One region of the Pseudonocardia phyllosphaerae genome, then DNA from elsewhere that is predicted to be linked to it. Evidence: riboswitches for the same ligand, from Rfam matches in the RefSeq annotation. Region 1 holds a riboswitch; the other holds the start of a gene.
The links. A riboswitch is a leader RNA that binds a small molecule or an ion and turns the genes downstream of it on or off. The one in region 1 is predicted to bind thiamine pyrophosphate.
Positions count from the first base shown of each region.

Region 2: another riboswitch for thiamine pyrophosphate. It lies ahead of thiO (glycine oxidase ThiO); the one in region 1 lies ahead of ACLE50_RS06210 (ABC transporter substrate-binding protein).

Region 1 is NZ_JBKGXS010000002.1:177,663-188,708, forward strand. It holds gene ACLE50_RS06170 (DUF3043 domain-containing protein) at 1-268, shown strand, start outside; gene ACLE50_RS06175 (VOC family protein) at 323-943, opposite strand; gene ACLE50_RS06180 (bifunctional adenosylcobinamide kinase/adenosylcobinamide-phosphate guanylyltransferase) at 985-2,973, shown strand; gene ACLE50_RS06185 (adenosylcobinamide-GDP ribazoletransferase) at 2,970-3,848, shown strand; gene ACLE50_RS06190 (cobalt-precorrin-6A reductase) at 3,906-4,748, opposite strand; gene ACLE50_RS06195 (haloacid dehalogenase type II) at 4,768-5,469, shown strand; gene ACLE50_RS06200 (ABC transporter ATP-binding protein) at 5,497-6,240, opposite strand; gene ACLE50_RS06205 (ABC transporter permease) at 6,237-7,055, opposite strand; gene ACLE50_RS06210 (ABC transporter substrate-binding protein) at 7,052-8,086, opposite strand; TPP riboswitch at 8,082-8,194, opposite strand; gene ACLE50_RS06215 (hypothetical protein) at 8,323-9,300, shown strand; gene ACLE50_RS06220 (hypothetical protein) at 9,353-9,829, opposite strand; gene ACLE50_RS06225 (choline dehydrogenase) at 9,970-11,046, shown strand, end outside.
Region 2 is NZ_JBKGXS010000001.1:357,144-368,189, reverse strand. It holds gene ACLE50_RS01800 (DUF222 domain-containing protein) at 1-692, shown strand, start outside; gene ACLE50_RS01795 (hypothetical protein) at 910-1,512, shown strand; gene thiG (thiazole synthase) at 1,558-2,316, opposite strand; gene thiS (sulfur carrier protein ThiS) at 2,319-2,519, opposite strand; gene thiO (glycine oxidase ThiO) at 2,521-3,720, opposite strand; TPP riboswitch at 3,714-3,822, opposite strand; gene thiE (thiamine phosphate synthase) at 3,872-4,579, shown strand; gene ACLE50_RS01770 (hypothetical protein) at 4,643-6,091, opposite strand; gene ACLE50_RS01765 (DUF3159 domain-containing protein) at 6,277-6,951, opposite strand; gene thpD (ectoine hydroxylase) at 7,041-7,967, opposite strand; gene ACLE50_RS01755 (ectoine synthase) at 8,119-8,514, opposite strand; gene ectB (diaminobutyrate--2-oxoglutarate transaminase) at 8,522-9,781, opposite strand; gene ectA (diaminobutyrate acetyltransferase) at 9,778-10,368, opposite strand; gene ACLE50_RS01740 (hypothetical protein) at 10,715-11,029, shown strand; gene ACLE50_RS01735 (SDR family oxidoreductase) at 11,034-11,046, opposite strand, start outside.

The sequences.
Region 1 (11,046 bases):
GCCGCTGGCCGCGCTGGTGATCATCGCCGCGCTGATCCAGTCGCCGGTGATCCAGCAGTACATGACGCTGTTCACCTTCCTCATGCTGATCGTCATGGTGATCGAGGGTGTGCTGCTCGGCCGCCAGGTCATGCAGAAGGTGCGGGCGAAGTTCCCGGACGAGGACGTGCGGGCGCTGCCGCTGGGCTGGTACGCCTTCTCCCGGGCCACGCAGCTGCGCAAGATGCGCGTGCCGAAGCCGCGGGTGCAGCGCGGCGCCGACGTCTGAGACCCGGCCCGCGGTCACCCGGAACCCGGCCGGTCCGCGATCCGGCAGCGGGGCTCAGTCCAGGAGCAGGGCACCGTGCGGCTTGTCCAGCGCGGCGGCCAGGCCGGGCCGCTCCCCCACCACGACCTCGACGAGGTCGCGCGGCTCACCGAGTGCGTCCAGCAGCGCGGTGACCCGCGCCGGGGCCGGGTGGGTCAGGCGCAGGACGTCCAGGCTCGCCGGTACCGGCAGGTCGTCGGACGGGTGGCGGGTGCTGCCCCACTCGATCAGGAACGGCAGCACACCGCCGCCGGAGTCCGGCGGGAACGCCAGTCGCCAGCTCAGCAGCTCGCCGTCGGGGCGCCGCCGCGACATCTCCCGGGGCTCTCCCGGGTCGTGCCCGGCGCAGCGGGCGGCCTCCAGCGCGGCGTCGAGGTCGTCGACGCGTACCGCCCAGGTGACCAGTGCGGACGCGGTCAGCGTGTCGATGCCGAACGGGCGCGGGGCCGCCGGCTCGGGCTGCTCCGGGTCCGGCCCGACGACCTCCAGATAGCGGCCCGGCCCGATCCCGGCCAGCCGGTTGCGGGTGCCGACGCCGACGTGCGGGCCACCGTCGACGGTGAACACCCCGCGTGCGGCGAGGTCGTCGACGGTGCGGGCGAGGTCGGGCGTGGCCAGCACCAGGTGATCGAGCACCTTCCCGACGCTACTCCGGGCGGGTACGTCACGATGTGCGCGTGACGAATCGGCTCCCCCTCCGGACGCTCGTCCTCGGCGGCACCCGCTCCGGCAAGTCCCGCTACGCCGAGGAGCTGTTCGACGACGGCGCACCCGTCCGCTACCTGGCCACCGGACGGCGGATCCCCGGTGACGCCGAATGGGACGCCCGGATCGCGGCACACGCCGCGCGTCGTCCGGCCGGATGGAGCACCGAGGAGATCACCACGGGCCCCGGTCTCGCCGCGGCGCTGGCCGTCCCGGGCCCGGTGCTGGTCGACGACCTGGCGACCTGGCTGACCGGTGTCCTCGACGACGCAGGCGCCTGGGATGCCCCGGCCGTGCCCGCCGAGGTGGACGAGACGGTGTCCGCGCTGGTCACCGCGGTCCGCGACGCGCCGGGTCCGCTGGTGCTGGTGTCGGCGGAGGTCGGCCTCGGGGTGGTGCCCGAGTCGCGTGCCGGGCGGCTGTTCCGGGACCGGCTCGGGGAGCTGAACGCGGCGCTGGCCGACGTGTGCGACGACAGCGTGCTGCTGGTCGCGGGGCGCGCGCTGTCGCTGGGTGGGGCCGTGCGGGTGGCGGCGTCCGAGGGCCCAGGTTCCGGAGCGGCCGTCTCCGGCGAAGCCGTGTCCGCAGGCGCCGGGGCCGCCGTGTCCGGAGCCGCTGCGTCCGGAGCGCCGGTGTCCGGCGACCACGTTCCCGGCGGCGCCGTCTCCGGGGCCGCCGTCTCCGGGGCCGCCGCGGACGATCCGGCCGAGCCGGGCACCCCGGCGGGCGACGTCGCGGGCACGCCCGCGCAGGTGCCCGGGGCGGTCGACCCGGCCGGGCCGGTGGCCCCGGACGTCCCGGCAGGCGACGCGGCACCGGACGGGGCCGACCCCGCCACGTCCCCGCCGGCCGTGCCCGATCCGGCGGTGCCCGATCCGGCGGTGCCCGATCCCGTCGTCCCGGCCACCGTCGAACGCCCGGACCGCACGGCCCGGCGGGAGGCGACCGCCCGCGTCGCTGCGCTCGCCACCCCCGCCGGGGGCCTGGGCCGGCTCGGCGAGCTGGGCATCTGGCTGGCGTCCTGCCAGGGGCACTGCCCGCCGCGGCCGCCGGGACGGGCCCGGGTCGTGCTGCTCGCCGCCGACCACGGCGTCGCCGAGGCGGGTGTCTCGGCGTACGGCCCGGAGGTCTCCGCCGCCCGTGCGGTCGCCGCGGCCGCCGAGCGGCTGCCGGTGACCGTCGCCGCCGCGGCGTCCGGGGCCGGGGTGCGGGTCGTCGACGTCGGCCTGGCCACCGCCGGGCACGGGCTCGGCGACGAGCACGTCGTCGCCCGCGGGTCCGGCCGGATCGACCACGAGGGCGGCGCCCTCACCGCCGTGCAGGCCCGCCGCGCCTGGGACACCGGGCGCGCGCTCGCCGACTCCGAGATCGACGACGGCGCCGACCTGCTGCTGCCCGCCACCCTGGCCGTCGGGGTGAGCACCCCGGCGTCGACGCTGGTCGCGGCCGTGACCGGGACCGAGCCGGTCGCCGTCGTCGGCCGGGGGTCCGGGATCGACGACCGCGCCTGGATGCGCAAGACCGTCGCCGTCCGTGACGCGCTGCGCCGCGCCCGCCCGCACACCCGCGACCCGCTCGCGCTGCTCGCCTCCGCAGGCGGGACGGACCTGACGGTGCTGGCCGGGCTCCTCGCCCGCGCCGCCGAGCGCAAGGTCCCCTGCGTGCTCGACGGGCTCGCCGTCGGCGCGGCCGCGCTGCTCGCCGAGGAGCTCGCCCCCGGCGCCCGGGACTGGTGGCTGGCCGCGCAGCCGTCCACCGAGCCCGCCGCCGGGATCGCGCTGGAGCAGCTGTCGCTGACCCCGGTGCTCGACCTCGCCGTCCGCGCCGAGGACGGCACCGCCGCGGTCGCCGTGCTGCCGCTGCTGGTCACCGCCGCCCGGGTGCTCGCCGACACCGCGACCGCCGGGGAGACCGGGATCGTCCCCGCCGGGGACCGGACGACCGCCGCCGCGGGCCGGTGAGCGCACGCCCGCTGTCCGGGCTCGCCCTGGCGGTGAGCTGGCTGACCGTCGTCCCGGCCCGGGTGCGCACCACCGAGGACGGTGCGCTGCCCGACGGGGTGGCCGCCGCCGCGCTGCGCTGGGCGCCGGTCGTCGGCGCGGTGCTCGGGGCCGCCGGAGCCGTGCTGTTGCTGGGCCTCACCGCGCTCGGGGTGTCGCCGCCGGTCGCGGGGCTGGTCGTCGTCGGGGCGGGGGCGCTCGCGACCCGCGGCATGCACGTCGACGGGCTCGCCGACACCGCCGACGGCCTCGGCAGCTACGGCCCGCCCGACCGTGCCCTGCGGATCATGGCCGACGGCGGTGCCGGCCCGTTCGCGGTCGTCACGATCCTGGTGGTGCTCGGCGGGCGCGCCGCTGCGCTGGCCCAGCTCGCCGCGGCCCCGGGGTGGGCGGTGGTCACCGTCTGCGCGCTCGCCGCGGCCACCGGGCGGGCCGGGTTCTGCTGGGTCGCCCGCCGCGGGACCCCCGCCGCCCGGCCAGGTGGGCTGGGCGCGACGGTCGCCGGGTCGCAGCCGTCCTGGGTGGCGCCGCTGTGGTGGGCCGGGCTCACCGTCGCCGGAGCGTTCGCCCTGGTCGCGGCGGTACGGGCGGCCGTCCCGCGCGGCTACGCGGGCTACCTGCCCGGCGCCGGTGCCGCGCTGCCGGGAACGCTCGACGGGGCCGGGCTCGCCGTCGCCGTCGCCGGAGCGGTGCTGCCGGCGGCGCTGGTCGTCGTGGCTCTGGCGGCGCACACCCGTCGGCGGTTCGGCGGGATGAGCGGCGACGTCCTGGGCGCCGCCACCGAACTGGGGACGACCACGGTGCTGGTCGTGCTGGCCGCCGCGCTCACCGGGTGATCACCGGTTGCGGAGCGGATCGCACGCTCAGCGGCGCGAACACTCCTGAACCGTCGATCATGAGCAGGGCTCACCGGGCCACAGCGCGGCGACGGCGGCGTCGACGTCGGGCACCACCGGCACCCCGTACGGCACGGCGGGCCGGTCCACCATCAGCACCGGGACCCCGCGCTCGCGGGCGGCGGTGAGCTTCGGCGCGGTCGCCGCTCCTCCGGAGTCCTTGGTGACGAGCACGTGCGGGGCGACCTCGTCGAACAGGGCCCGCTCGGCGTCGAGGCCGAACGGGCCGCGGTCGAGCAGCAGGGTGTGCCGCACCGGCAGCGGCGGGTCCGGCGGGTCGACGGCGCGGATCCAGAACGCGGCGTCGACGCCCGCGAACGCGGCCAGCCCGCCGCGGCCGGTGGTGAGCAGCACCCGCCCCGCCGGCTCCCGTCCGGCGCCCGGCCCGCTCCCGGTGGCACCCGGCGCCCCCGCGTCCGGCCGGCCCCCGCGGCCCGGGCCCGCGCCCCCCGGCAGCAGCGCGGGCAGCGCGGCCGCGGCGTCGGCGACGGTCGCGACGCGGTGCCAGCGGTCGCCGGGGCCCGCGGTCCAGCCGGGGCGGCGCAGCACCACCAGCGGGGTACCGGTGGCGGCGCAGGCGGCCGCGGCGTTGGCCGTCATCGCCGACGCGAACGGGTGCGTGGCGTCGAGCACCGCGCCGATCCGTTCGTCGCGCAGGTAGGCGGCCAGGCCGTCGGCGCCGCCGAACCCGCCGATGCGCACCTCGCCGTCGGGCAGTGACGGGCTGCGCACCGCCCCGGCCAGCGACGACACCACCCGCGCCCGCCCGGTCAGCGCCGCCGCCGCGGCCCGTCCCTCGGTGGTGCCGCCGAGGACCAGCACCGCGCGCGCGTCGTCCATGTGCAGCAGGGTAGGCGCCATGGCGATCACGACCGTGGTGTTCGACGTCAACGAGACGCTGTCCGACCTGGGCCCGCTGCACGAGGTGTTCCGCGAGCTCGGCGCACCGGACGGGTCCGCACCGCTGTGGTTCACGACGACGCTGCGCGAGGGCATGGGGCTGGCCGCGGGCGGCGAGGCCCGCCCGTTCGCGGAGATCGGCCGGAGCACCGCCGCGGAGCTGCTGCGCCGCAACGGCGCCGACCCCGGCCGGGCGGACCGGGTGATCGAGGCGTTCCTCGGGCTGCCGGTGCACCCGGACGTGCACCCCGGGATCGCCGCGCTGCGGGCCGCCGGGCTGCGGCTGGTGACGCTGTCCAACGGCGCCGCCGCCGTCGCCGAGCGGCTGCTCGGCGACCACGGCCTGCGCGCGATGTTCGACGCCGTGCTGTCGGTGGACGACGGCGTAGACAGCGGAGACAGCCAAGACAGCGGAGACGGCGGAAACGCGGGGGTCTGGAAGCCCGCCCCGCACGCCTACACCCACGCGCTCACCGGGCTCGGCGTCGCACCGGAGGAGGCCGTCATGGTGGCGGTGCACCCGTGGGACCTGCACGGCGCCGCCCGCGTCGGCATGGCCACCGCGTGGCTCGACCGCGACCGCGCGACGTGGCCGGGCTACCTGACCCCGCCGACGTTCACCGTCGCGGCGCTGCCGGAGCTGGCCGCGCACCTGGACTGACGGGCACCCGGAGCCACGGCCGGCGGGTCACGCCCGGAGCGTCTCCAGCAGCTCCGCCTCGACGGCGACGGTGCGCGGGTCGGTGAGCTGCGCGCGCGACCGCGGCCGCGGCAGGCCGACGGTGACCTCGGTGGACACGGTGGCCGGGCGCGCGGAGAGCACCACGACCCGGTCGGAGAGGAACGCGGCCTCCCGGACGTCGTGGGTGATCAGCAGGACCGTCCAGCCGAAGCGCTCGGCCATCGTCGCCAGCCACTCCTGCATGCCGGTGCGGGTCAGCGCGTCGAGGGCGCCGAAGGGCTCGTCGAGCAGCAGCACCTCCCGCCCGCCGACGACGGTGCGCAGCAGCGCGGCCCGCTGCCGCATCCCGCCGGAGAGCTCCGCAGGTCGCGACGTCTCGAACCCGGCCAGCCCGAACGGCGCGAACAGCCCGCGGGCCCGCTCGCGGGCCTCGGCGCGGCCGACGCCGGCGACCTCGAGCCCGAGGGTGGTGTTGTCGAGCACCGTGCGCCACGGGAACAGCAGGTCGCCCTGGGGCATGTAGCCGAACGGCGCGTCGTGCACCGGGGCGCCGTCGACGGTCACGCTGCCGGTGGTCGTCGCGCCGTCGAGCAGGCCGGCGAGCGCACCGAACAGTGTCGACTTCCCGCAGCCGGACGGGCCGACCAGGGACACGAACTCCCCCGCCGCGACCGACAGCGACACGTCGTCGAGGACGGGCAGGTCGCCGTAGCGCACCGAGAGCCCGTCCACCGCCACCTTCGGCGTCACCGGGCATCACCCCGGTACCAGGGCGCCACCAGCCGCTGCACCAGGTAGGTCAGCGCGAACAGCGCGATCGACAGCACCGCGGTCACCGCGACCGCGGCGAGCACCAGGTCGGTGCGGAACTGGTTGCGCTGCAGCTGCATGAAGATTCCCAGCCCGGAGCTGGCGCCCACGTACTCGGCGACGATCGCGCCGGTGACCGCGTAGGTGATCGCGATCCGCAGCGCGGTGAAGAAGCTCGGCAGCGCACCGGGCAGCCGGACGTAGCGGAACTGCTGCAGACGCGTCGCCCCCATCGAGCGCAGCAGCGCGGTCGCCGAGCGGTCGGTCGCGGCGAAGCCCTCGATCAGCCCGACGGCGACCGGGAAGAACGTCACCAGCGCGATGACCAGCACCTTCGGCAGCAGCCCGAACCCGAACCAGATGATCAGCAGCGGCGCGATCGCGATCACCGGCAACGTCTGGGAGGCCACCAGCAGCGGGGTCAGCGCTCGGCGCAGCCACGGCGAGAAGTCGACGGCGACCGCGATCGCCCAGGCCAGGGCGAGCGACACCGCGAACCCGACGACCGTCGTGGTCAGGGTGGGCAGCGTGTTGTCCCACAGGATCCCGCGGAACGCCCAGCCCTGTTCGGCCACCCGCAACGGGGAGGGCAGCACCTGCGGCCGCACCCCGGTCACGACGACGGCGGCCTGCCACACCACGAGCAGCCCGGCGACCACGCAGACGGCCGGGAGCAGCCGGCGCAGGGTGTCGCCGCGCGAGGACGGCGCGGGGGCCGCGGCCCGCCGGGCGCGCGGCGGGGCGGCGACGCTCACTTCGCCACCAGGTCGTCGGTGAACCAGGTGGAGAAGTCCGGCTTCTGCCGGACCGGCTTGCCGTCCGGGCCCGCGACGGTGCCGGTGTCGTAGAGGAACCCGGAGTACCCGGCCCAGCGCTGCAGGGTCTGGTGCCCGACACGGCCCTGCTCGTCGCGCAGGTACTGCTTCGCCATCAGCTCCGCGCCACGGTCGACGAGCGCGGGGTCGGTGAACGCGCCCGGGTTGGCGTCCTGCAGCATCTTCGACGCCGCGGCCGGGTCGTTCGCGGCGAGCTCGTAGCCGCGCTGCACGGCCTGCACGAACTTCCGGGCCTGCTCGGGGTTCTGCTTCAGCCACGGCGAGTTGCCGACGAGCACGACGTTGTAGGAGTCCGGGAAGCCGTAGTCGGTGTAGCGGAAGGTTCGCAGCGGCTCGTTGCGCGCCTGGGCTTCCACCCCCTCGACGGCGACGAAGGGCTCGGTGAAGTCGGCCTGCCCGCCGTAGAGGGCCTCGTAGGCGGCGGTGTCGAGGATCTCGGTGCGGAAGTCGCCCCGGCCGCCGTCGGCCTTGATCACGGCCTGCATCTTCTGCACCTCGCCGGGCTCGCCGAACCCGGCGTAGGTCTTCCCGTCGAGGTCGCGGGGACGCGTGATGTCGGGCCGGTCGGCCTTGACCGCGATCTCGGTGGCCCAGTGCTGCAGCACCGACATCACCGAGGTGATGTCCGCGCCGGCGGCCTTGGAGTAGGTGAACGAGCCCTGGAAGCTGACGCCGAACTCGGCGGCGCCGCTGCTGACCAGCGTGTCCGGCGAGCTCTGGTTGTAGGGCAGCACCTGCACGTCGAGCCCGGCGTCGCGGAAGTAGCCGGCCTGCTGGGCGACGAAGATCCCCAGGTGGTTGACGTTCGGCGTCCAGTCCAGCGCGATGCGGACCGGGGGCCCCTGCGGCGCGGGCCCCTCCTGCGCGGCACCGGAACACCCGGCGAGGACGAGCGCGAGCGCCGCGACCAGCGCGGGGACCACGAGACGGGTACGGGGACGTGCGAGCACCGGAGAACGGCCTCCCTACGCCGGCATCAACCGGATCAGGTTCGAACGGTCGGCGGCCGGTCCTGCCGCCCTCTCAGCCCCGGTGCGTGGGCTCCCGCGGTACGTCACGGCACTTTACGCCGTACGGGTGGGTGCGGCGACCGCCCCGGTGACGGCCCGGAACTCGCTAGGATCGTGACCGCTACGGCGACGCCCCGGGCTCACCCGGTCGGCGCACCGACCTGGGAGGGACCTGCATGGCACGCCGCGGACGGGACCGGACGGCACCCCCACCGCGCGAGCCCGTCCGGGCCGCCGCCCCCGCGCCCCCGGCCGCCGTGCCGCCGCCCGGCCCGGGCGCCGCGCTGACCCGGGTGGCGCTGCAGCTCGGCGCGACCTCCGTCGTGCACGCCGACGTGGCCGCGATGCTGTCGCACCTGTGCGAGTCCGTGGCCGAGGCCGCGGGCGTCGAGGGGGCGGCGCTGCTGCTGCGCGAGCCCGCCGACCCGCGTGACCCCGGCTCCCGGCAGGTGTTCGGCTCCGGCGCCGTCGCCACCCGGCTCGGGGAGCTGCAGCGGCGCGCGGGATCGGGTCCCGGACCGGCCGCGGAGCGTGGTGACCGCACGCTCGTCACCCCCGACCTGACCCGGTCCGGCCCGCCGGAGCTGGCCGCCGCGGCCGCCGACTGCGGGCTGACCCGGTCGCTGTCGGTCCCGGTGCCACCGGCCGGAGTGGCCTCCGGCGACGCCGGGCACGGACCGGTCGGGGTGCTGCAGCTGTTCGACGGCGGCCTGCCGGACGGGCCGCTGGCCCCGCCCGCGTCGGCGGCCGCGCTTCCCGACGGCGCGGGTGTCGCCGCACCGCTGACGACGCCGCTGTGGCCGGTGGTCGCGACGCTCGCGGCACGGCTCGCCGACCTCCGGGCACTGGCCGCCGCCGAATCGAGTGTGGGACACGCCACAACGAACTCCGGTACTGCTGCGAACGGGTCAGACACAGCCGCCCGGTCGGCCGAGAGCTCCACACCCGCGGCGACGAACGGCCACGCCGCACGGGTTCCGGCCGCCCGTCCGGAGGACGACCCCGAGAGCACCGTACGTCCGGAGGACGACCCCGAGAGCACGGTGAGGATCCCGGCCGCGCGGGACGCCCCGCCGGAACCGGGCACCGGCACCGGACCGGGGACCCCGCTCGTCCCGGCACCGCGCCGGGCACGGCACCGCCGCGAGGACTGACCCGGGCGCCGCCCGGACCCGGGCGGCCGCCCGGACCCGGTCGGCCGCCCGGCTACTCGGCCGGCCGGCGACCGGACGTACCGAGTGCCCGGCGGGCCCGGTCGAGCGCCCGGCCCGGCGCGGGATTCGGCGGCTCGTCGCCGTCCGCCCGCTCGGCGCCGGCCTCGATCCGGTCGTGTTCCTGCAGGTAGGCGGACACCCGTTGCCGGCTCACGCCGAACAGCCTGCCGATGCCGGTGATCGACTCACCTTCGGCGTGCAGGGCGACGGCCTCCTCGCGCCGGAACCGCCCACCGATCGCACCGAGGCCGTCCAGCGCGCGGGTGACGCACTCGACGATCAGCGGCCGTTCCTCGCGTGGCACGATGGCCCGCCACGGCAACCCCTCGTCCCGCCACTGCTGGAGCTGCCGGACCCGGTGCCGGGCCAGCTCCAGATCGGCGATCGAGGCCGCCAGCTGCGCGTCGAGGTCGGCCAGCGCGGCGTCCGCGCCCTGCGCGTCGCCGCCGTTCCCCCCGGTCGATCTCACGCGTCCGAGCCTACGGGTCCCCACGACGGTGACGGCACGCCGCGGCGTAGCCTGATGGGCCGCAACGGGGGTTGCTGGGCCAATCGGGGTAATTCGGACACCCTGGTCGAAACAGGAGGCGAGACGTGGCGAGTCGAGACATGGCGAGTTACGACGTCGTCATCGTCGGTGGTGGGTCGGCGGGCGCGGTTCTGGCCAACCGGCTCAGTGAGGACCCGCACTGCCGGGTGCTCGTGCTCGAGGCCGGCCGGCCCGACCACCGCTGGGACCCCACCATCCGGATGCCCGCGGCGCTCTCCCGCGCCTGGGGCAACCCGCGCTACGACTGGTGCTACATCACCGAGCCCGAGGCCGGGCTGGAGGGCCGCCGCATCGCCGTCCCCCGGGGCCGGGTGCTCGGCGGCAGCTCCACGATCAACGGGATGGTCTACCAGCGCGGCAACCCCGGCGACTTCGACCGCTGGGCCGAGCTCACCGGCGACGACACCTGGGACGCCGCGCACTGCATGCCCTACTACCGGCGCCTGGAGCGCCGGTTCTCCCAGCACCGCGTCCCGCTCGCCGACGGGGGCGCGGGCCCGCAGATCCTGGAGCGCGCCGCCGCGGTCGGCCCGCTCAACGACGCCTTCCTCGTCGCCGCGGCCGAGGCCGGGCACGCCCTGGTCGACAGCACCAACGGGCCGCGCCAGGAGGGTTTCTCCCGCACCGAGCGCACGATCTTCCGCGGACGCCGCTACTCCGCCGCCGACGCCTGGCTGCGCCCGGTCCGCGACCGGCCCAACCTGCACGTCCGCACCGAGGTCGAGGTGCGGCGGCTGCGGTTCTCCGGCAGCCGGGTCGTCGGTGTCCGCTACCGGACCGCCGAGGGGCGGGTCGCGGAGGTGTCCGCCGGCGAGACCGTGCTGGCCGCGGGCGCGATCGGCACCCCGCAGCTGATGCAGGTCTCCGGCCTCGGCGACCCGGCGCTGCTGTCCCCGCTCGGCATCGACGTGAAGGCGGCGCTGCCCGGCGTCGGCGAGGACCTGCAGGACCACCTGGCGGTGCACCTGCAGCACGCCTGCACCCAGCCGGTGTCCCTGGCGCCGCAGCGGCGGCCGTACCGGCTGCCCGGCATCGCGGCGCAGTGGGCGCTGCGCGGCTCGGGCACCGGGGCCAGCAACCACTTCGAGATCGGCGGGTTCGCCTCGACCTCGCTGGCCGACGGCGTCCCGGACGTC
Region 2 (11,046 bases), on a different contig from region 1:
ACTCGCTCGCCGCCCGGCGCGCCGACGCCCTGGTCACGCTGGCCACACGGCACTCGGCGGCCCCGGAGCCGTCCGTCGCACGGGGTGCCGCGCAGTTCGTCGTCCACCTCGACGTCGCCACCGGGACGGCACGGATCCAGGGCGGCCCCGAGCTCGCGCCGACGACCGCGGAGCGCCTCGCGTGTGACGCCCGCGCCCGGATCCTGCTCGACGACCGGAGCCGCAACCGCCTCTACCTCGGTCGGCAACGGCGTCTCGCGAGCCCGGCCCAGATCGCCGCGCTCACCGCCCGGGACGCCGCGGACGGCGGTGGCTGCCGGTTCCCGGGGTGCGACCACGTCCGGTACCTGCACGCCCACCACGTCGTGCACTGGCTGCGGGGCGGCCCGACGGACGTCGACAATCTCGTCCTGCTCTGCAGCCATCACCACCGGCTGGTGCACGACCACGGGTACCGGATCCGGGCGCTCCCCGGCGGCCGCTGGGCGTTCGAACGACCGGACGGCACCCCGGTGCCTGCCGTACCCGTTCCGCTGACCGGCGCAGACAAGGGCGTCATCGAGATCAACATCAGGGAGGGCCTGCGGATCGACGACGAGACCCTCACCCCCGACTGGTACGGCGAGCCTCTCGTCGCCGAGCCGATCCTCGATGCGCTGCTGCCTCCGATCCCACGGTCGACCGCGGCCTGAGCGGCGGACCCGCCACCGGGGTCGGCCACCTCGGCCGACCGTCGAACGGCCCGCCCCGGCGAACGGCCCTCCCGGCTGTCGGACCGCCCCGGCGAACGGCCCGCCCCGGCGATCCCGACCACCCCGACCGCGTTCCGCGGAACATCTCGCCCTGCAGCCGACCGGCCGCAGCCCGCCCCGGCCGAGCCGCGCGCACGGCACCCGGTAGACAGGGCCGATGCGCTGGTACGCCGAACGTCCCGACCGGCTCGTGCGGCAGGTCGTCGCCGACGCGGCCGCCCTGGTGTGGGCGGTGCTCGCCGTCGTCGCGGGGATGGCCGCACGCAGCGGGCTCAACGCCCTGCGCGAGCCCGGCGAGGCGCTGGTCGGCGCCGGTGACCGGGCCGTCGGGACGCTGTCCGGCCTGGCCGGTGCGGTCGCCGGGATCCCGTTCGTCGGCGGCGACCTGGCCCGCGCCCTGGATCCGGTCGCGTCGACCGGGTCGCAGCTCGCGAGCGCCGGGCGGGACTTCGCCGGGACCGTCGAGACCATCGCGGACTGGTCCGCGGTGGTGCTGCCGTTGCTCCTGGTGCTCCCGCTGCTGCTGGGCTGGTTGCCGCTGCGGCTGCGCTACGCGCGCCGGGCCGGTGCCGCCGTCGCCGCCCGCGACACCGCGCCCGACCTGCTCGCCGTCCGGGCGCTGACCCGCGTCCCGGTGCGGACGCTGACCCGTGTCGCCCCGGACCCGGCCGCGGCGTGGCGCTCCGGTGACCCGCAGGTCGTCGCCCGGCTGGCGGATCTGGAGCTCGCCGACCTCGGCCTGCGCCGCACCCGCAGCTGATGCCGTACCTGCAGCCGGGCGGCGGGGTCCGGCCGGGCGACGGGCTCACTCCTCCCGGTCGGGCGAGCTCGCGTGCGCCCAGTACCGGCGCGGAATCCGGCCCGCGTGCCGCGCGTCCCAGCCGGCCTCGACGGCGCCGCGCATCGCGGAGGCCATCCGGGCCGGGTCCGCTGCGCGGGTGACGGCGGTCGCGAGCAGCACCGCGTCGCAGCCGAGCTCCATGGCCAGTGCCGCCTCGGACGCGGTGCCGATGCCGGCGTCGAGCACCACGGGCACCCCGGCGCCGTCGACGATCATCTCGATGTTGTGCGGGTTGCGGATGCCCAGCCCGGTGCCGATCGGCGACCCGAGCGGCATGACGGCGGCGCACCCGGCCTGCTCGAGCTTGCGGGCGAGCACGGGGTCGTCGTTGGTGTAGGGCAGCACGGTGAACCCGTCGTCGACGAGCTGCTCCGCGGCGTCGAGCAGCTCGATCGGGTCGGGCAGGAGCGTCCGCTCGTCGGCGACGACCTCGAGCTTCACCAGCTCGGTCTCCAGGGCCTCGCGAGCCATCCGCGCGGTCAGCACGGCCTCGGCCGCGGTACGGCATCCGGCGGTGTTGGGCAGTACCCGGATGCCGAGGCGGCGCAGCAGCTCGAGCAGCCCGGTCCCGCCACCGACGTCGACGCGGCGCAGCGCCACGGTCGTCAGCTCGGTCCCGGACGCGACGAGCGCCCGCTCCAGGATCTCCAGGTTCGCGGCGCCGCCGGTCCCCATGATCAGCCGTGAGTCGAAGACGTGGTCCCCGACGGTGAGCTTGTCCATCGTCATCCTCCCTGCACGGCGGTGAGCACCTCGACCTGCGCGCCGTCGGCCGGACGGGTGTCCGCCCACGCGGTCCGCGGTACCACCTGACCGTCGAGCGCGACGGCGATGCCGCGCTCGGGCATGCCGGCCGCGGCGAGCACCTCGGCCAGCGTCGGCTCGCCGTCGACGTCGCGTGCCTCGCCGTTGAACACGATCCGCATGTCAGTTCCCTTCCTGCGAGAGCAACGCCGGCGCCGGAGCCCCGGCCCCGGACACCGCAGCCCCGGACCCCGCGGCCACGAACCGCTGCGGGTCGGCCGCGCGCGCCACCTCGGGGACGACACCGCCACCCAGCAGCGCGCCGACGGTGGCGGCGGTGACCGGCACCAGCAGCATCCCGTTGCGTCCGTGCCCGGTCGCGGCGATCAGGCCCTCCGGCCCGATGCGTCCGATCAGCGGCAGGTTGTCGCGGCTGCCCGGACGCAGCCCGGCCGCCGTCTCGGTCAGCTCGTACTCGGCGATCCCGGGCAGGATCCGTTCCGCGTCGCGGAGCAGGTCCCGCACCCCACCGACGGTGACGGTGGTGTCGAAGCCGTTCTCCGCGGTCGTCGCGCCGACGACGAGGTCGTGGCCGGGCGCGTTCCGCGGAACGCAGTAGACGGGGCGGCCGTCGACCAGCGCCCGCACCGTGCGCGACGGCGGCGGCAGCGCTCCCGCCCGCCGGGTCAGGCGCAGGATCTCGCCCTTGACCGGGCGGATCAGGCCGTCCAGCGCGGGGTGCAGCGCCGAGGACCACGCCCCGGCCGCGATCACCACGGCGTCGGCGGGCACCGCGGCAGGCTCCCCGGCGAGGGACACGCCGGTCACCCGGGCGCCGTCGTCGTGGACGGCGGTCACGGCGCGCTCGTCGAACAGCACGCCCGCCCGCTCGCAGGCGCGGCGCAGTGCGGCGAGCAGCAGCCGGTTGTCCACCGACGGGTCGCCGGGCACCGCGATGCCGCCGCGGACGTCCGGGCCGAGCGCCGGTTCACGTCGCCGCAGCTCGCGGCCGGTCAGCGACTCCACCGGGCGGCCGAGGGTCTTCAGGTATGCGGCGAGCGCGGTCAGCTCGTCGCGGTCTCCCGCCCCGGTGGCGACGACGACGGTGCCGTCGGGCTGCAGCCCCGCATCGGTCCCGGCGTCGGCGGAGAGCGTCTCGGCGAACTCCGGCCAGCGCGCGACCGAGTCGAGCCCGAGCGCGAGCAGGTCCTCCTCGCCGGGCCACGCCTCGGTGACCGGTGCGAGCATCCCGCCGGCGACCCGCGACGCACCGGACCCCGGGGCGGGGTCGTACACCGTGACCGTCCAGCCCGCCCGGGCCGCCTCGCGGGCGGCGGACAGGCCGATGACGCCGCCGCCGACGACGGCCAGCCGTTCGTTCATGACACCTCACTCCCTGCGCCGGCATGACCCGGATCAGGTTCGACGGTCGGGACCCGGCCAGGTCCCCTCTCAGCCCGCTGCGGCGGGCTCCCGTGGCTCTCACACAGTTCTCGTCCCTGCGGGGTCCACGGTACGCCGTACCCTGCGCGCCGTGCCCCACACCGATGTTCCCAGCAGCGATCGCACACCCCGCCCGACCACCCGGGACGAGCGCGCCCGCCGGCTCGCCGACTCCCGGCTCTACCTCTGCACCGACGCCCGCACCGACCGCGGCGATCTCGCCGAGTTCGCCGACGCGGCGCTGGCCGGCGGCGTCGACATCGTGCAGCTGCGGGACAAGGGAGGCCCGGACGGCCCGCTGGAGGCCACGGCCGAGCTGGCCGCATTGGAGATCCTCGCCGACGCCTGTGCGCGGCACGGTGCGCTGCTCGCGGTGAACGACCGGGCCGACGTCGCGCTGGCCGCCGGCGCCGACGTCCTGCACCTCGGCCAGGACGACCTTCCGGTGGCGTGGGCGCGCCGCGTCGTCGGCGACGACGTGCTGCTCGGCCGCTCCTCGCACAGTGCCGAGGAGACCCTGGCCGCCGCCGACGAGGACGGCGTCGACTACTTCTGTGCCGGCCCCTGCTGGCCGACGCCGACCAAGCCCGGCCGCCCCGCACCGGGCCTCGACCTGGTGCGCACCGTTGCCGCCCGCGGCCCGGAACGGGTCTGGTTCGCGATCGGCGGGATCGACGAGGAGCGCCTCGACCAGGTGCTCGACGCAGGCGCGAGCCGGATCGTCGTCGTCCGCGCGATCACCGAGGCCGACGACCCGCGGGCCGCCGCGGAGCGGCTCCGGGCCCGGCTGACCGGCTGACACACCGGCCGGCGGACCGCGGCGGGCCGGTGGACGGGTGTGCGGGTCGGCCGGGCGTGCGGCTCAGTTCTGGCCGGACCCCGAGCCACCCTGCGAGCCGGAGCCGCCCTGCGAGCCCGAGCCGCCCTGCGAGCCCGAGCCGTTCTGCCCACCGGAACCGCCCTGCCCGGAACCGGACCCCGAGTCGCCGGAACCCGAGCCGGAGCCCGAGTCGCCGGAGCCAGAGCCCGAGCCGGAGTCACCCGATCCGCTCTGGCCCGGCTTCGGCTCGCCGGACGGGAGGACCTTGTTCAGGCCGTCCTGCAGCGGGTTGCTCCCGGAGGAGTCGCCGTTCGAGTTCGACTCACCGGTGCTGCCCGAGCCGCCGGAGTCCGACTCCGACGTCGACGAGGAACCCGACTCCCCCGAGTCCGAGCTCGACGAGGTGGACCCCTCGTCGCCGGAGCTCTTCTTCTCGCCGCCGCCGTGCACGACGTTGCCGATCGAGGTGCCGGTGTGGCCGCCGGTGATCGTCGAGCCCTTCACGAACTCTATGCCGGTGACCAGGAACATCGCGACGGCGAACGCGATCAGCGCACCGATCCCGGCGATGATCGCGTTGCGGCGGCTCATCCGGAACCGGCCGAGGAAGCCGCTCCCCTTCGACCCGCCGCGGGTCCCGGCCTGCGGGGCACCGAGCATGACGGTCTCGTCACCGGGCGGCGCGGACGCGGCGCCGACGCCGCCGACGGCGCCGTCGCGCCGGTGGCCCTCCCCGGTGCGGTGTTCATGGCCGGGGCGGCCGCGCAGCCCGACGGCCTTGGCCTTGTCCTTGAGCTCCATGCTCTGCTCGATGCCGCGGGTGAAGAACGTCGTCGCGAGGGTGGTGATGACCGAGCCGAGCGCGGCACCGAGCACCGTGCCGACCGCACCGAGGAACGACCCCAGGATCGCGGTGACGACGGCGGCGCCCGCACCGGCGACGATCTTCGTCGGATTGATCTCGTTCTTCAGCGTCTTCGGCTGATCCGCCGATGCCGATGCCGATGCCGGCGCCGACGCCGGGGTGCGCGGCGCGGCGGCGGGCGGCGTACCCGGTGGGACGCCGGGGTCTCGGCGGATCCCGTCGGCGGGCGCCCCCGGCATGGGCGTCCCGGGCATCGGGGCGCCCGGCATCGGCCCACCGCGCTGCGGCGGACCGGGCTGCTGCGGACCGGGCTGCTGCGGCGGAACAGGCTGCTGCGGACCGGGCTGCTGCGGCGGAACAGGCTGCGGAGCACCGGGCTCGGGCGGACCCGCGGGCCGGGCCCGCCGTGTCGCGTGCTCGCCCTCCGGCGCCCAGGAGTTCCGCGGGCCGGGCGGGGCGGTGCGGTTCGGCGGCCGGCTCGCCGCCTGCCGGCGCGGCTGCGGCACCGACGCGTCGGCCTCGGCGGTGCGACCGTGGGAGGGACGGGGGGCGGCGGGGCCGGGGCGGTCCGGGTCGTCGCCGTGGGCGGCGTTCCGGCCGTACTCCGGGCGGCTCTGCTGTGCCATGGCTCCTTGCAGGGGGCGCGAGAGGGATCGGGCGGCTACTACGGGGAACGTCCGAGGCCCCTCGGACGCACCCGATGATCAACGGTTGTCGCGACCGTCACACGATCCGGGGAACATCCCGGTGAAAGTCCCGGTGAAAGTCACGGAGTGATCACGATGATAGCGACACCCCCTGTTGCGATTCGTCACCGGGGGTGACGCACTCCCGGGTGATCAGCGGGCAGCGCCGTACGCAGCAACGGCCAGGACACGACCACGCTCAGCGTCACCAGCACCGGGCTCAGCACGGTCCGCGCGAGCCCGAGCAGGAACGTCTGGTCGGCGGCCCACAGCGGCACGAACACGCCGATCCGTACGACGTACTGCGCCACCCACGCCCACGACGCCCGCTGGTAGCCGCGCAGCAGGTCCGGGTCCCGGCGCCACCGCGTCTTCTGCCCCAGCAGCCCGCCGACGACGAGCCCCAGCAGCGGCCACCGCACGACGATCGAGATCGCCCACACCAGCGCGCTCGCGACGTTGGAGATGATCTGCAGCAGGAAGAAGTCCGCGGCCCGGCCGGTGTAGAGCGCCACCGCCGACGCGGCCACGACCCCGGCCAGCCCGAGCAGCACCGCCCGCGGCCTGCGCCCCTGCCGCCACCGCCACACCGCGACCAGCGCCCCGGCGACGACCGCGGCACCGGCCGCCCAGCGGATCGGCACCGCCGACCCGGCGAGGCCCGCACCGAGCCAGGCGAGCACGAAGGCCACGACCGGGACCGACGCGTCGACGGCGCCGGCCCGTCCACCCAGCAGCTCGCCGAGACCGGGATCCGGCGGTCGGACCGGGGCGGCACGCGGGGCGGGGTCGGGGCTCACCCCCTAAGGGTGCCCTATCCCGCGGGTGCCGGTCGACGTAACGGTGACCGGCACCCGCGGAGGACGCACGCACACGCCCGGGCAGGGCCTCAGCGCACCGGGGTGAAGTCCCGCGAGCCGATGTGGGCCGGCCGGGGCCGCGGTGCGGAGAAGGGCTGCACGCAGGTGTTCTCGACGCTGTTGAACACGAGGAAGATGTTCGAGCGCGGGAACGGGGTGATGTTGTCCCCCGAGCCGTGCATGCAGTTCGAGTCGAAGAACGTCGCGCCGCCTGCGTCACCGGTCATCATCGCGATGCCGTGCCGCTGCGCCAGCTTGGAGATCGAGTCCGTGTCCGGCGTGCCGATCTTCTGCTCCTTGAGCGACTCGAGGTGGTAGTCCTCGGGTGTCTCGCCGACGCAGGACACGAACGTCCGGTGCGAGCCCGGCATGATCATCAGGCAGCCGTTGAACGCGTGGTTGTCGGTCAGCGAGATCGAGCAGCTCACCGCGCGCGGGCCGGGCATGCCGTCCTCGGCGTGCCAGGTCTCGAAGTCGGAGTGCCAGTAGAAGCCCCCGCCGCCGAAGCCGGGCTTGTAGTTGATCCGGCTCTGGTGGACGTAGACGTCGGAGCCGAGGATCTGGCGGGCGCGGGACAGCACGCGCTCGTCGCGGACGAGGCGGCCGATCGCGTCGGAGATGCGGTGCACCTCGAAGATCGAGCGCACCTCTTCGGAGGACTTCTCGATGATGCAGCGCTCGTCGGCGCGGACCTGCGGGTCGGACGCCAGGCGGTCCAGCTCGGCGCTGTACTCGGCGACCTCCTCGGCACTCAGCAGGCCCGGCACCTGCACGAACCCGTCACGGGCGTGCGCGTCGAGCTCCTGGGCGCCGAACATCCCGGCCCCTGCGCGATCACCCCAGACGGTGGGCTCGGCCCGGTCGATGAAGGCCGGGACCTGTGAGACACGGGTCGGGTAGCGGTCGGTGACGTTGCTGAGACGAGTCAGGTCGCCACGGCCGACGAGAGCGGTCATTCGATGTCCTCCTGTATCGGCGGATGCGGTGGTCGCGGTTCCTTTCCACGAAGGTCTGGCTTCTTCAGACCACGAGGGGCGTTCCCGCCGTAACACGGCGGAAACGCCCCTCGTGGTGATTCGCGGTACCGGCTCGTCGCCGGTGCGCCGCTCAGTCCTCGGTGATCAGCGGGTACACGCCGTTCTCGTCGTGGACCTCACGGCCGGTCACCGGCGGGTTGAACACGCAGACGGTCTTCATCAGCGTCTTCGGGCGGAGCTGGTGCTTCTCGTTGCCGCTCAGCACGTAGATGGACCCCGGCGCCAGCTGGTAGGTGACGTCGTTGTCCTTGTCGTAGAGCTCGCCCTCGCCCTCGGTGATGAAGACGGCCTCGATGTGGTTCGCGTACCAGAAGTCGTTGATGGTGCCCGGCTGGAGCACCGTCTCGTGCACGGAGAACCCGACACCGTCCTTGGCGAGGACGATGCGCTTCGAGCGCCACTGCTTGTTGTCGGACTCGACGTCGCGCTCGGTGTCGGTGATCTCGTCGAGAGTGCGGACGATCATTGCGGTATCAGCTCCCGGTGACAGTACGTACGGACTCGGCGATGATCGCAAGTCCTTCGTCCAGCTCGTCATCGGAGGTCGTCAGCGGCGGCAGCAGCTTGAGGACCTGGTCCTGCGGGCCTGCGGTCTCGAGCAGCAGACGGTGCTGCTCGAAGGCCTTCGCGGCGACCTCCTCGGCCAGTCCGTCCTGCTGGAACTGGATGCCCCGGGCCATGCCGCGACCCTTCTGGAAGCACTCCACGGTCGGGCTGGTCTCGGAGACGATCGCGTTGAACGCCTCCTCGATCTTCTCGCCCTTGCGGATCGTCTGCTTCTCGAAGGCGTCGTCGGTCCACCAGGTCTGCAGCGTCTTGGTGGCCGTGACGAACGCGGGGTTGTTGCCGCGGAAGGTGCCGTTGTGCTCGCCGGCGCCCCACTGGTCCAGCTCCGGCTTGATGAGCACCAGCGCCATCGGCAGTCCGTAGCCGGAGATCGACTTGGAGATCGTGACGATGTCGGGCTGGATGCCTGCGGCCTCGAACGAGAAGAACGGGCCGGTCCGGCCGCAGCCCATCTGGACGTCGTCGACGATCATCAGGATGCCCTTGCGCGTGCACAGCTCGCGCAGGCCCTGCAGCCACTCGACGCGGGCCGGGTTGAGCCCGCCCTCACCCTGCACGGTCTCGACGATGACCGCCGCCGGGTCGTTCAGGCTGGAGCCGCTGTCGTCCAGCACCTTCTCGAACCAGAGGAAGTCGGGGAACTTGCCCTCGAAGTAGTTGTCGAAGGGCATCGGCGTCGAGTGCACCAGCGGGATGCCGGCGCCGCCGCGCTTCATCGAGTTACCGGTCACCGACAGCGCGCCCAGCGTCATACCGTGGAACGCGTTGGTGAAGTTGATCATCGCCTCGTTGCCGGTGATCTTCCGGGCGAGCTTCAGCGCGGCCTCGACGGCGTTCGCGCCGGTCGGGCCGGGGAACTGGACCTTGTAGTCCAGGTTCCGCGGCCGCAGGATGATGTCCTCGAACGCGGTCAGGAACTCACCCTTGGCCACGGTGTACATGTCCAGGCCGTGGGTGATTCCGTCCCGGGTCAGGTAGTCGATCAGCGCGGGCTTCAGCTCGTCCGGGTTGTGCCCGTAGTTCAGGGCTCCGGCGCCACCGAAGAAGTCCAGGTAGCTGTTGCCGTCGACGTCGGTCAGGCGGCTGCCCTTGGCCGTGTCGAAGACGACCGGCCAGTTGCGGCAGTAGCTGCGAACCTGGGACTCGAGGTCCTCGAAAACGGTCACGTGGTCTCACCCTCTGTCTTCTGCGCTCCGGGGGCGGAGGCGATCGGGCCGATGCGGTACAGGTGCTCCGGCTCGTGCTCGTCACCGAGCAGGTCCGGACCGAAGAGGTCCTCCCGCTCGATCGTCGTGGCGTGTCGTTCGGCGAACTTCGTGAAGAGCCGGATGGACGACGCGTTGTCCGGCGTGATCGTCGTTTCCATCCGGGTGACGCCGGCACCGGCGACGGCCTGGTCCCAGGCGGCGTCGAGCAGGCGCCCGGCCAGCCCGGCCCCGCGCGCACGCCCGTCCACGCACACCTGCCAGATCATCAGGGTGTCCGGGGCGTCCGGGCGCAGGTAGCCGGTGACGAAGCCGACGGCCTCGCCGTCGTCGCGGCGGGCGATGGCCGAGGTACCCGCGAAGTCACGGGACCACAGGACGTAGGCGTAGCGGGCGTTGGCGTCCAGCGTCTGCGACTCGACCGCGAGTCGCCACATGTCCACACCGTCGGCCGGCACGGGAGCACCGATCTCGTACGAATGGTCTCCGTCGGCGTCGCACGGTGGGGGTGCGGACGCCCGAGGCTCGGCGTGCTCGGGTGCGATCATGAACGACGAGGTTAACGGCGCGCGCCCTCGATCGCAGCCCCTGACCGGCCCGGCCACCCCCCTGAGCTGGGATTCCCGTGATCCGGGTCATGCCGGGGGCCGTTCCGCGCGGATCATGTGTCCGCCCTGCTGACGGGCCGTTCGCGGCCGCCGGCGGAGATCGACGCGGGGTCCGCCGGACAGCGGAACGACCGGCCGACGTGGCGTGTGCCACGCTGCGCGACGACGGCGCGCCGATCGGGACACCCGGCCGTGTCCCGCTCGGCCGTTCGTGCGGATGCACTTGCATGTGCACGGATCGGGAGCCACGATGGAGTCTCGCCGCAGCCCGCCCGGAGGAGAGACCGTGTCGGTTCCGTCCGTCAGCTCACGGCTGCGTTCCGCCGGGGTCGCGTCCGGCTCGATCCCCGCCCAGCAGTCCGGCGACCGCGCGCCCGCACAGCACGCGACCGTGACGTGCGCCCGCGACGGGCTCAGCCACTCGGTGCCGCACGCGGTACTGGCCGAGTCGCTCGCGTCCGGGACCGGGCAGCTGTCGGCGGTCTGCGGGCACCTCGTGCTGCCCGCCTCGCTCGCCTCGCCCCCGGGGAGCCACTGCCCGCTGTGCACGGCGGCGGTCGAGCCCCCGCGCCGGGAGCCGCGCCGCCGTATGTGGCGCTGAGCGCTCACCGTCCGCCG